DNA from 4 places in the Pseudomonas sp. BS3782 TE3695 genome. Region 2 is predicted to be linked to each of the others. Evidence: predicted binding sites of a transcription regulator. Region 2 holds the regulator's gene; each other region holds the start of a gene.
The links. Region 2 encodes FliA, which starts transcription of late flagellar genes. Its sites were predicted from a motif close to CTAAAGTTTNNNNNNNNNNNGCCGNTAA; they were not measured.
Positions count from the first base shown of each region.

Region 1: a site for FliA is predicted at 1,203-1,230, ahead of flgM (flagellar biosynthesis anti-sigma factor FlgM). Genes of this name have one in related genera too.
Region 3: a site for FliA is predicted at 795-822, ahead of ABH909_RS01670 (methyl-accepting chemotaxis protein). Genes of this name have one in related genera too.
Region 4: a site for FliA is predicted at 899-926, ahead of ABH909_RS02895 (methyl-accepting chemotaxis protein). Genes of this name have one in related genera too.

Region 1 is NZ_JBNDKB010000001.1:5,479,658-5,481,855, forward strand. Features, by position in the region: gene ABH909_RS24730 (chemotaxis protein CheV) at 1-254, opposite strand, end outside; gene flgA (flagellar basal body P-ring formation chaperone FlgA) at 336-1,097, shown strand; gene flgM (flagellar biosynthesis anti-sigma factor FlgM) at 1,267-1,593, shown strand; gene ABH909_RS24745 (flagella synthesis protein FlgN) at 1,641-2,108, shown strand; gene ABH909_RS24750 (flagellar brake protein) at 2,197-2,198, shown strand, end outside.
Region 2 is NZ_JBNDKB010000001.1:5,310,367-5,312,564, forward strand. Features, by position in the region: gene ABH909_RS23930 (protein phosphatase CheZ) at 1-65, opposite strand, end outside; gene ABH909_RS23935 (chemotaxis response regulator CheY) at 96-467, opposite strand; gene fliA (RNA polymerase sigma factor FliA) at 636-1,376, opposite strand; gene fleN (flagellar synthesis regulator FleN) at 1,373-2,198, opposite strand, start outside.
Region 3 is NZ_JBNDKB010000001.1:377,116-379,313, forward strand. Features, by position in the region: gene ABH909_RS01665 (16S rRNA (uracil(1498)-N(3))-methyltransferase) at 1-644, shown strand, start outside; gene ABH909_RS01670 (methyl-accepting chemotaxis protein) at 864-2,198, shown strand, end outside.
Region 4 is NZ_JBNDKB010000001.1:659,369-661,566, reverse strand. Features, by position in the region: gene ABH909_RS02905 (FecR domain-containing protein) at 1-241, opposite strand, end outside; gene ABH909_RS02900 (sigma-70 family RNA polymerase sigma factor) at 241-741, opposite strand; gene ABH909_RS02895 (methyl-accepting chemotaxis protein) at 1,041-2,198, shown strand, end outside.

The DNA of each region.
Region 1 (2,198 bases), 170 kb from region 2:
TTAAGCGCTCCGGAACCGGTCGCCATCGCCAGATCCAGAATCGGAATGGTCGCCCCCCGAATATTCGCCACACCGCACACGACAGGACTGGACTTGGGCATCAGGGTCAGTTTGGGGCATTGCAGCACCTCACGAACCTTGAACACGTTGATCCCATACAGCTGCTGGCCGTCGAGACGGAACAACAACAGCTCAAGACGATTCTGCCCCACCAGTTGCGTGCGCTGGTTCACCGAATCCATTACACCAGCCATGCCCAGACTCCTACACCAACGCTAAGTGTGTTGCGACGCACATTCTTCACTAAACGGCACGGCGCTTGCTTTTTAACTCTTATGAACACAGAACCGACATTTTCCCGACGCTTGACATTAACGTATCGCAGATTGCTCTGCGCGATGTCGGCCGTTTGCCTGTTCAACGCTGGCAGCCCTGCCCTTGCTGACGCGGTTACCTTGCCTGACATGCTTATCGGCGTCACTCAGGGCTTTCTTGAATTCACCGTAGAAGACTATCTGGCCACCAGCCAAACGCAAGGACGCTACGAGATCGAGGTCAACCAGCTCGATCCGCGCCTGCGCATGCCGATGTGCGACAAGGAATTGACAGCCACCCTTGAGAGCCCCGCGAGGCCTCTGGGCCGGGTTACGGTCAAGGTTCGCTGCGACAGCGCTTCGCCCTGGACAGTCTTCGTACCCGCTCAAGTACGGCTGTTTCGCGACATCGTGACCACCACCCGTCCGCTCAAGCGCACAGGGATTATCGAACCTCAGGACGTAACCCTGCGAGAGCGCGATATCAGCCTGATAAATCAGGGTTTTCTGACTTCCGTCGATCAAGCGATCGGACAAAAACTGACCCGACCAATGGTCGCTGATCAGGTGATTACCTTGGTGCATCTCGAACAGGCGGAAGTCATTCGCAAGGGCGATCAGGTGGTGATCACCGCCCGCAGTGGTACGCTCAGCGTACGCATGCCGGGTGAAGCGCTGTCCAATGGCGGCATGAGCGAACAGATTCGCGTGAAAAACCTGAACTCCCAGCGGGTCATCAAGGCGCAAGTCACCGCACCCGGCCAGGTGGAAGTTTCCATGTAAGCGGCCATGTAGTTTGTGAAGAGATGGCGCGCCACTGGGCTGTTGCCTAAACTGTGCCGCATGCAGGACACACGCTGGCGCATGCACGCTCATTGATAAATGGGCCTAAAGTTTTCACAGCAAGGGCCGAAAACATGGCAAGCGTCCAAATACCCAGAGGTTTTTTGTCATGGTCATCGATTTCAGTCGTTTAAACAGCTCCTCGTCACTTACGGGCAGTACACGTACCAGCGCCGCGAAGGAAACCGCCGAAGCCGGCCAATCCACGCCGCTGAATACCCCGGCCGAACAGGCCAGTACCACCAAAAGCGGGGAGTCGGTACACCTCAGCAATGAGGCTCAACAGTTGCAGAAGGTCACTGACAAGCTGCGCGATCAGCCTGCCGTCGACAACGCCCGCGTGGCCGAGTTGAAAGCAGCGATTGCCGATGGCAGCTATAAAGTCGACAGCAACCGTGTAGCCAGCAAACTGCTCAACTTCGAAGCCCAGCGCTAGGCCACGGCCGCGCCAGGCTTTTGGACGCTTAAAACCCAAGGCCAGCCATGCACGACACTAATTTACTGCAACTGATCATCGACGACTTTGCCCCGGCGCAACACTTGCTGGAGCTGCTGCAAACCGAGTCCCTCGCGCTGCACGGTCGCGACATGCCATTGCTCGAAGAGATTCTGGCGCAGAAACAGGCATTGATCATTTTGCTTGAGCAGCATGGCCGCAAGCGCAGTGAAATCCTCGCCGCTCTCAACCTGCCGACCAATCGCCAGGGCCTGGAGCAACTTGCCAGCCATTCGAGCATTGGCGATCAGTTGCTGGCGCAGAGCGATGTGCTGACCGACCTCCTGGCCCAGTGCCAGGCCGCCAACGTCAACAACGGCCAGTCGATTCTGGTGCAGCAGGCCGCCACGGCCAACCAGTTGAAAATCCTTACCGGCGGCGAGCCGCCAGCGCTCTATGATGCCCGCGGTTCAACCTCCATGCTCGCAAAGCCACGCCCGCTCAGTCAGGCTTGAGCCTTTCAATGAGCCCGCTCTATCAAGACGCGAAACATGCTGGCAGAATGCTAGCCAGTAGTCATATTTGTCTGGAGATTGATGCCCCGT
Region 2 (2,198 bases):
AGTTCGACCGCGTGTTTTTTCAGGGTCGATTCAAAATCGCCCTGTGAAGATTCGTTATGCCCCATAGCTCCCCCGTGACGGACTGGCTTTGCACATCAACCGATGCGTTCGAAGATCTTTTCAATCTTGTCTTTCAACGCTTGAGCCGTGAATGGCTTGACCACATAGCCGTTCACGCCCGCCTGAGCGGCTTCGATGATTTGCTCGCGCTTGGCTTCGGCCGTGACCATCAACACCGGCAGGTGTTTGAGTTTTTCATCGGCACGCACGTGGCGCAGCAGATCGATACCGGTCATGCCGGGCATGTTCCAGTCCGTCACCAGAAAGTCGATGCTCCCGCTGTTGAGGACCGGAATCGCGGTAATACCGTCATCCGCCTCGACCGTGTTGGTGAACCCAAGGTCACGCAACAGGTTTTTTATGATCCGCCGCATCGTTGAGAAGTCATCAACGATGAGGATTTTCATATTCTTGTCCAATTCGACCTCCAAGCAGTCTTAAAACGCGCGCAGCACCTGAACGCGCCGTTCAATCAATTCGGCGTAACACTCAACAGTTGCATGGATTACAACGGGCCGTGGCCGATGCAGCAAAATGCCGTACCCACCTCGTTCGCAGTGTCCCCACACTGCCTGTCAGCGCGCTCGCCACTCCCCCAAACGCCCCCGCAAACGGGCCGCGCACTGGCTGTGTAACTGGCTGACCCGCGATTCGCTGACCCCCAGGACCTCACCGATTTCCTTGAGATTCAACTCTTCGTCGTAGTACAGCGCCAACACCAGTCGCTCACGCTCCGGCAAATTGGCAATCGCGTCCGCCAGCGCCGCCTGGAAGCGTTCATCTTCCAGATCGCGCGACGGCTCGAGATGAGCACTGGCGCCATCCTCGTGCAGCCCTTCGTGTTCGCCGTCCTGCAACAGATCGTCGAAACTGAATAACCGGCTACCGAGGGTGTCGTTCAAAATCCCGTAATAATCGTCGAGACTCAATTGGAGTTCGGCCGCAACTTCGTGATCTTTAGCGTCACGGCCGGTTTTAGCTTCAATCGAGCGAATTGCGTCGCTGACCATGCGGGTATTGCGGTGAACCGAACGTGGTGCCCAGTCCCCCTTGCGCACTTCATCGAGCATCGCGCCGCGGATTCGAATGCCCGCGTACGTCTCGAAGCTCGCGCCTTTGCTGGCGTCGTATTTGGTTGATACTTCAAGCAGGCCGATCATCCCGGCCTGGATCAGGTCTTCGACCTGGACACTGGCCGGCAGACGCGCCAGCAAGTGGTAGGCAATGCGTTTGACCAGTGGCGCGTAACGCTCGATCAGCTCGTACTGCGCGTCACGTGCCGACTTCTTGTAGAGGTTGTAGCCACTGGCTGTCATAGGACGGGTCCTGCGGTCTGTTGCACGAGGCGCTCGACGAAAAACTCCAGGTGCCCACGCGGGTTGGCCGGCAGTGGCCAGGTATCGACCTTTTGTGCAATGGCCTTGAACGCCAGGGCGCACTTGGAACGCGGGAAGGCTTCGTAGACAGCACGCTGCTTCTGCACGGCCTTGCGCACGCTTTCGTCGTAAGGCACGGCACCGACGTATTGCAAGGCGACGTCGAGGAAACGATCCGTGACCTTGGTCAACTTGGCGAACAGATTGCGCCCTTCCTGCGGGCTCTGCGCCATGTTGGCCAGGACGCGGAAGCGGTTCATGCCGTAGTCGCGATTCAACAATTTGATCAGCGCGTAGGCGTCGGTAATCGAGGTCGGTTCATCGCACACCACCAGCAGCACTTCCTGGGCTGCGCGAACGAAACTGACTACCGAGTCACCAATACCCGCAGCGGTGTCGATCACCAATACGTCGAGGTTGTCGCCAATGTCGCTGAAAGCCTGGATCAGGCCGGCATGCTGGGCCGGGCTCAAATGAACCATGCTCTGGGTGCCGGACGCCGCCGGGACGATGCGGATGCCGCCGGGCCCTTGCAACAGTACGTCGCGCAGCTCACAGCGGCCTTCGATCACGTCGGCCAAGGTGCGTTTGGGTGTCAGTCCCAGCAGGACGTCGACGTTCGCCAGTCCCAGATCGGCATCCAGCAGCATGACGCGCCGGCCGAGCTCAGCTAGAGCCAGGGACAAGTTCACTGACACGTTAGTCTTCCCGACGCCACCTTTGCCGCCGGTCACCGCGATCACCTGTACGGGATGCATGCTG
Region 3 (2,198 bases), 4.9 Mb from region 2:
GCCGGCTGACGCACATGCAGGAAGTCCACCGCTGCGAAGCCGGTGACAGCATGCGCGTCGGGCGGATCGGCGGGCTGATGGGTTCGGCCGAAGTGCTGCGCCTGGACGCCGACGAAGCAGAATTGCGCGTCACCCTCGACCAGCCGCCACCGGCCAAGCTGCCGCTGACCCTGGTACTGGCCCTGCCGCGGCCCAAAATGCTGCGCAGGGTGTTTCAGACTGTGGCGGCCATGGGTGTGCCGCGCATCGTGCTGGTCAACAGCTATCGCGTCGAGAAGAGCTTCTGGCAAACCCCGTTCCTGGAACCCGAGGCGATTCGCGAGCAATTGATCCTGGGTCTTGAACAGGCCCGGGATAGCGTGCTGCCGGAAATCGTCATCGAGAAACGCTTCAAGCCCTTTGTCGAAGACCGTCTGCCGGCCATTACCGAAGGTACCCTCGGCTTGGTCGGTCATCCCGGTAACTACCCACCCTGCCCTCGCGGCCTGGACGAGCCGGTGACTTTGGCCATCGGCCCCGAAGGCGGCTGGATTCCTTACGAAATCGATTTGCTGGGCAAGGCCGGCCTGCAACCGGTGCAACTGGGCGACCGCATACTGCGGGTCGAAACTGCCGTCACCGCGCTGCTTTCGCGCCTGTTCTAACGTCAAACACCCTACTTGTGGCGAGGGAGCTTGCTCCCGCTCGGCTGCGAAGCAGTCGTAAAACCGGTGAATGCGGTCTTGCTGGTAAAAAGCGCTGGCCGCTTCGCGCCCAAGCGGGAGCAAGCTCCCTCGCCACAGGTGTTTACTCTCCTACAGATCCCTGCCAGCCGGCCGATACAGTCCCCATAAAACCAATTAATGGTCCGAGGGAGTAGCAGCATGTACCGATGGCTAGCCGAGCAACTGGGAAACGTAAGCGTCAATCGCAAACTGGGTGTCGGCTTCGGTCTGGTGCTGCTTCTGACCTGGTTGATCACCTTTACCGGCTGGACCGGTCTGAGCGGTGTGATCAGCCGTGGCGATACGCTTGGGTTTATTTCCAGCCTCAATGAGCTGACCAAAGACTTGCGCCTGGCCCGTCTGGATTACGACATGCGCCGTGGCGAACAAGGCCCGGGCGCCGTCAACGAGCTGATTGGTCAACTCGACACCGGCCTGAAAGCCGCCCGCACGCTGATCGAACAGCCTGCCGACGTGGCCATGATCGACCAGCAATTGGCCGCCATCAGCGAGTACAAACGCGCCTTCGCTGATATGACTCAGGCCACCGCCGCCCGCGAAGATGCTCGCAGCAAATTGGGCGCCACCGCCGACAACGCTGTCGCCCGGGTCGCTGAAGTCGAAAAATCCATGCTGCAAGGGGACAGTGTCGCCCAGTTCAACAGCGTGATCGACCTGAGCAAGCTGATCCAGCAAGCGCGTTTCCAGGTACGCGGCTACACCTACAGCGGCAAGCCCGAAGCCGAGCAGCCGGCGCTGGACGCCATCGGCAATGCTCTGAAAAACCTCGAAAGCCTGCCCTCTCAACTGCCAGAACAACACATCGCCAACCTGCAACAGGCGACCGACTCGCTCAAAGCCTATCGCGCGGCCGTCAGCCAATTCCGCGACTCCCAAGTCGCCAGCGCTGCCGCCCTCAAACGCATGAACGCGCAAGGCGACATTTTGTTCGACGTCAGCAAAAAGCTCACTGTCTCGCAAACCCTCGTGCGTGACACCGATGCGGCACATGCCAAAAACCTGCTGCTGTTGGCCACTGTCCTGGCGTCAGCCTTTGGTTTGTTCGCGGCCTGGGCCATCACTCGCCAGATCGTCATCCCCCTGAGCCAGACCCTCAAAGTGGCCGAGCGTGTCGCCGCCGGCGACCTGACTCACAACCTGACCTCCGAACGTCAGGACGAATTGGGTCAGCTGCAGCGCACCATGCAGAGCATGACCCTGGGCCTGCGGGAACTGATCGGTGGCATCAGCGACGGCGTGACCCAGATCGCCAGCGCCGCTGAAGAGCTGTCCGCCGTTACCGAACAAACCAGCGCCGGGGTCAACAGCCAGAAAGTCGAGACCGATCAAGTGGCCACCGCCATGCACGAAATGACCGCCACTGTGCAGGAAGTCGCGCGCAACGCCGAGGAAGCGTCCGAAGCTGCCGTCGCCGCCGACCAGCAGGCCCGCGAGGGTGACAAGGTGGTGGGCGAAGCCATCGCCCAGATCGAG
Region 4 (2,198 bases), 4.7 Mb from region 2:
TGAAAGCAACTTGAGCCCCAGGCACCGCGCGCAGATTGCTGCTCAACTCGGCTTGCAGGGACTGCACCCGTTGCCAGGCCAGTTCGTGTTCATGGTGTTCTGCCCGCCAGACGTCGCATTGTTGGAGCAGTCTGGGATTGGTCGCGTTGTTACGCAGGCGCAGCAACCAATGGATGGCTTGTTTCACCACCTGCTGATGAGGTTCGCCGCGACGGTTCAGCGTTGAGTTATCCACAGGCATCACGTTTCGTACCGCAGCACGTAGCAGTGATACAGCGCGTCGGCCACATAACGCTCCACCGAGCGTAGGGATAATCCCATGTGTTCGGCGATCTGCTTGTGGGTAAGTCCTTCGCACTGGGCCAGCAGAAATGCCTGACGCACTTTCGGCTTCAGGCCTTCAAGCATGCGGGCGATGCTTTCCAGCAATTCGAGCACCAATGCCCGCGCCTCGGCGCTCGGGGTTTCGGCCTCGGGCAAATGGGCGATGGTTTCCAGGTACGCACGCTCGATTTCCTCTCGACGCCAATAGTCGATCACCAAGCCGCGAGCAATGGTTCGTAGAAAAGCGCGGGGGGCCTTGAGCTCCAGGCGTTCGGTTCTTTGCAGCAACCGGACGAACGTGTCCTGAGCCAGATCCGCCGCATCGGCTGCATTGCCCAATCGCGCACGTAGCCACATGTTGAGCCACCCGTGATGGCTGCTGTAAAGCGCCTGTACTGCAAATTCAGGTGAAGACATGAACGCGACAGCTCGACGTCACAAATGATAATTAGTCGCATTGTCATCAAGGGTCGCAGAATTTGCAACTGCCGTTCAAACAACCACCATCAAACACAGCTATTAGGGCGCTTTAGCACGCCGTTCGGCGGGTATCTGACGGGTTTCGTACAAATCCCTAAGATTTCTTCCACTCGTGCCGACAGACTGGTGAGACATGCGTGCACCAAAGTAGAGCGGCCCCAGAATGCCGTCTGCGCGGTTACATGGAATGTTGAAACCGGAACGCATCCCCATTTTTTGCATAAGAAGCCCATGAAATGAATCTCAAGTTCAGCCATAAAATCCTGCTGGCCGCTTCAGGCGTCGTGGTGCTGGCTTTTGCGTTGTTCACTTTGTACAACGACTATCTGCAGCGAAACACCATCCGCCAAAACCTCGAGTCTTCCGTCGAGCAAGCCGGCGAGCTGACCGCCAGCAGCGTGCAGAACTGGATGAGCGGCCGTGTATTGGTCCTGGAAAATCTCGCCCAGAACATCGCTCATCAAGGGGCCAATGCTGATTTTCCGGGGTTGGTCGATCAACCCGCCCTCACCTCGAACTTCCAATTCACTTACGTCGGCCAGGCCAATGGTGTGTTCACCCAGCGCCCCGACGCGAAGATGCCGGACGGCTACGATCCGCGTCAGCGCCCTTGGTACAAACAAGCCGTGGTTGCCGACAAGACCATGCTGACCCCGCCTTACATGGCCGCGGTCGGCGGGTTAGTGGTGACCATCGCCATGCCGGTGAAAAAGCAAGGCGAACTGCTGGGCGTGGTCGGCGGCGACCTGAGTCTGGAAACCCTGGTGAAGATCATCAACTCGGTGGACTTCGGTGGCATCGGTCACGCGTTCCTCGTCAGCGCCGACGGTCAGGTGATCGTCAGCCCGGACAAGGATCAGGTGATGAAGAACCTGAAAGACATCTATCCGGGCTCCAGTGTCCGTATCGGCAAAGGCAATCAGGAAGTAGAACTGAATAAGCAGGACCGCATCCTCTCGTTCACGCCGGTGAGTGGGTTGCCGAATGCCGAGTGGTACATCGGTCTGTCGATCGACAAGGCCAAGGCCTACGCACCACTGAGCCAGTTCCGCACCTCGGCGCTGATCGCGATGTTCATTGCCGTGACCGCCATTGCCGTGCTGCTGAGTCTGCTGATCAGCGTGCTGATGCGTCCGCTGACTACTATGGGTCGTGCGATGCAGGACATCGCTCAGGGCGAGGGCGATCTGACCCGTCGTCTGGTGGTAGAAAGCAAAGACGAGTTCGGCGAGTTGGGCGGCTCTTTCAATCAGTTTGTGGAGCGGATTCACGCGTCGATTTGCGAAGTGTCTTCGGCGACCCGTCAAGTGCATGACCTGTCGCAACGGGTGATGGCATCGTCCAATGCTTCGATCATCGGCTCCGACGAACAAAGCGCCCGCACCAACAGTGTG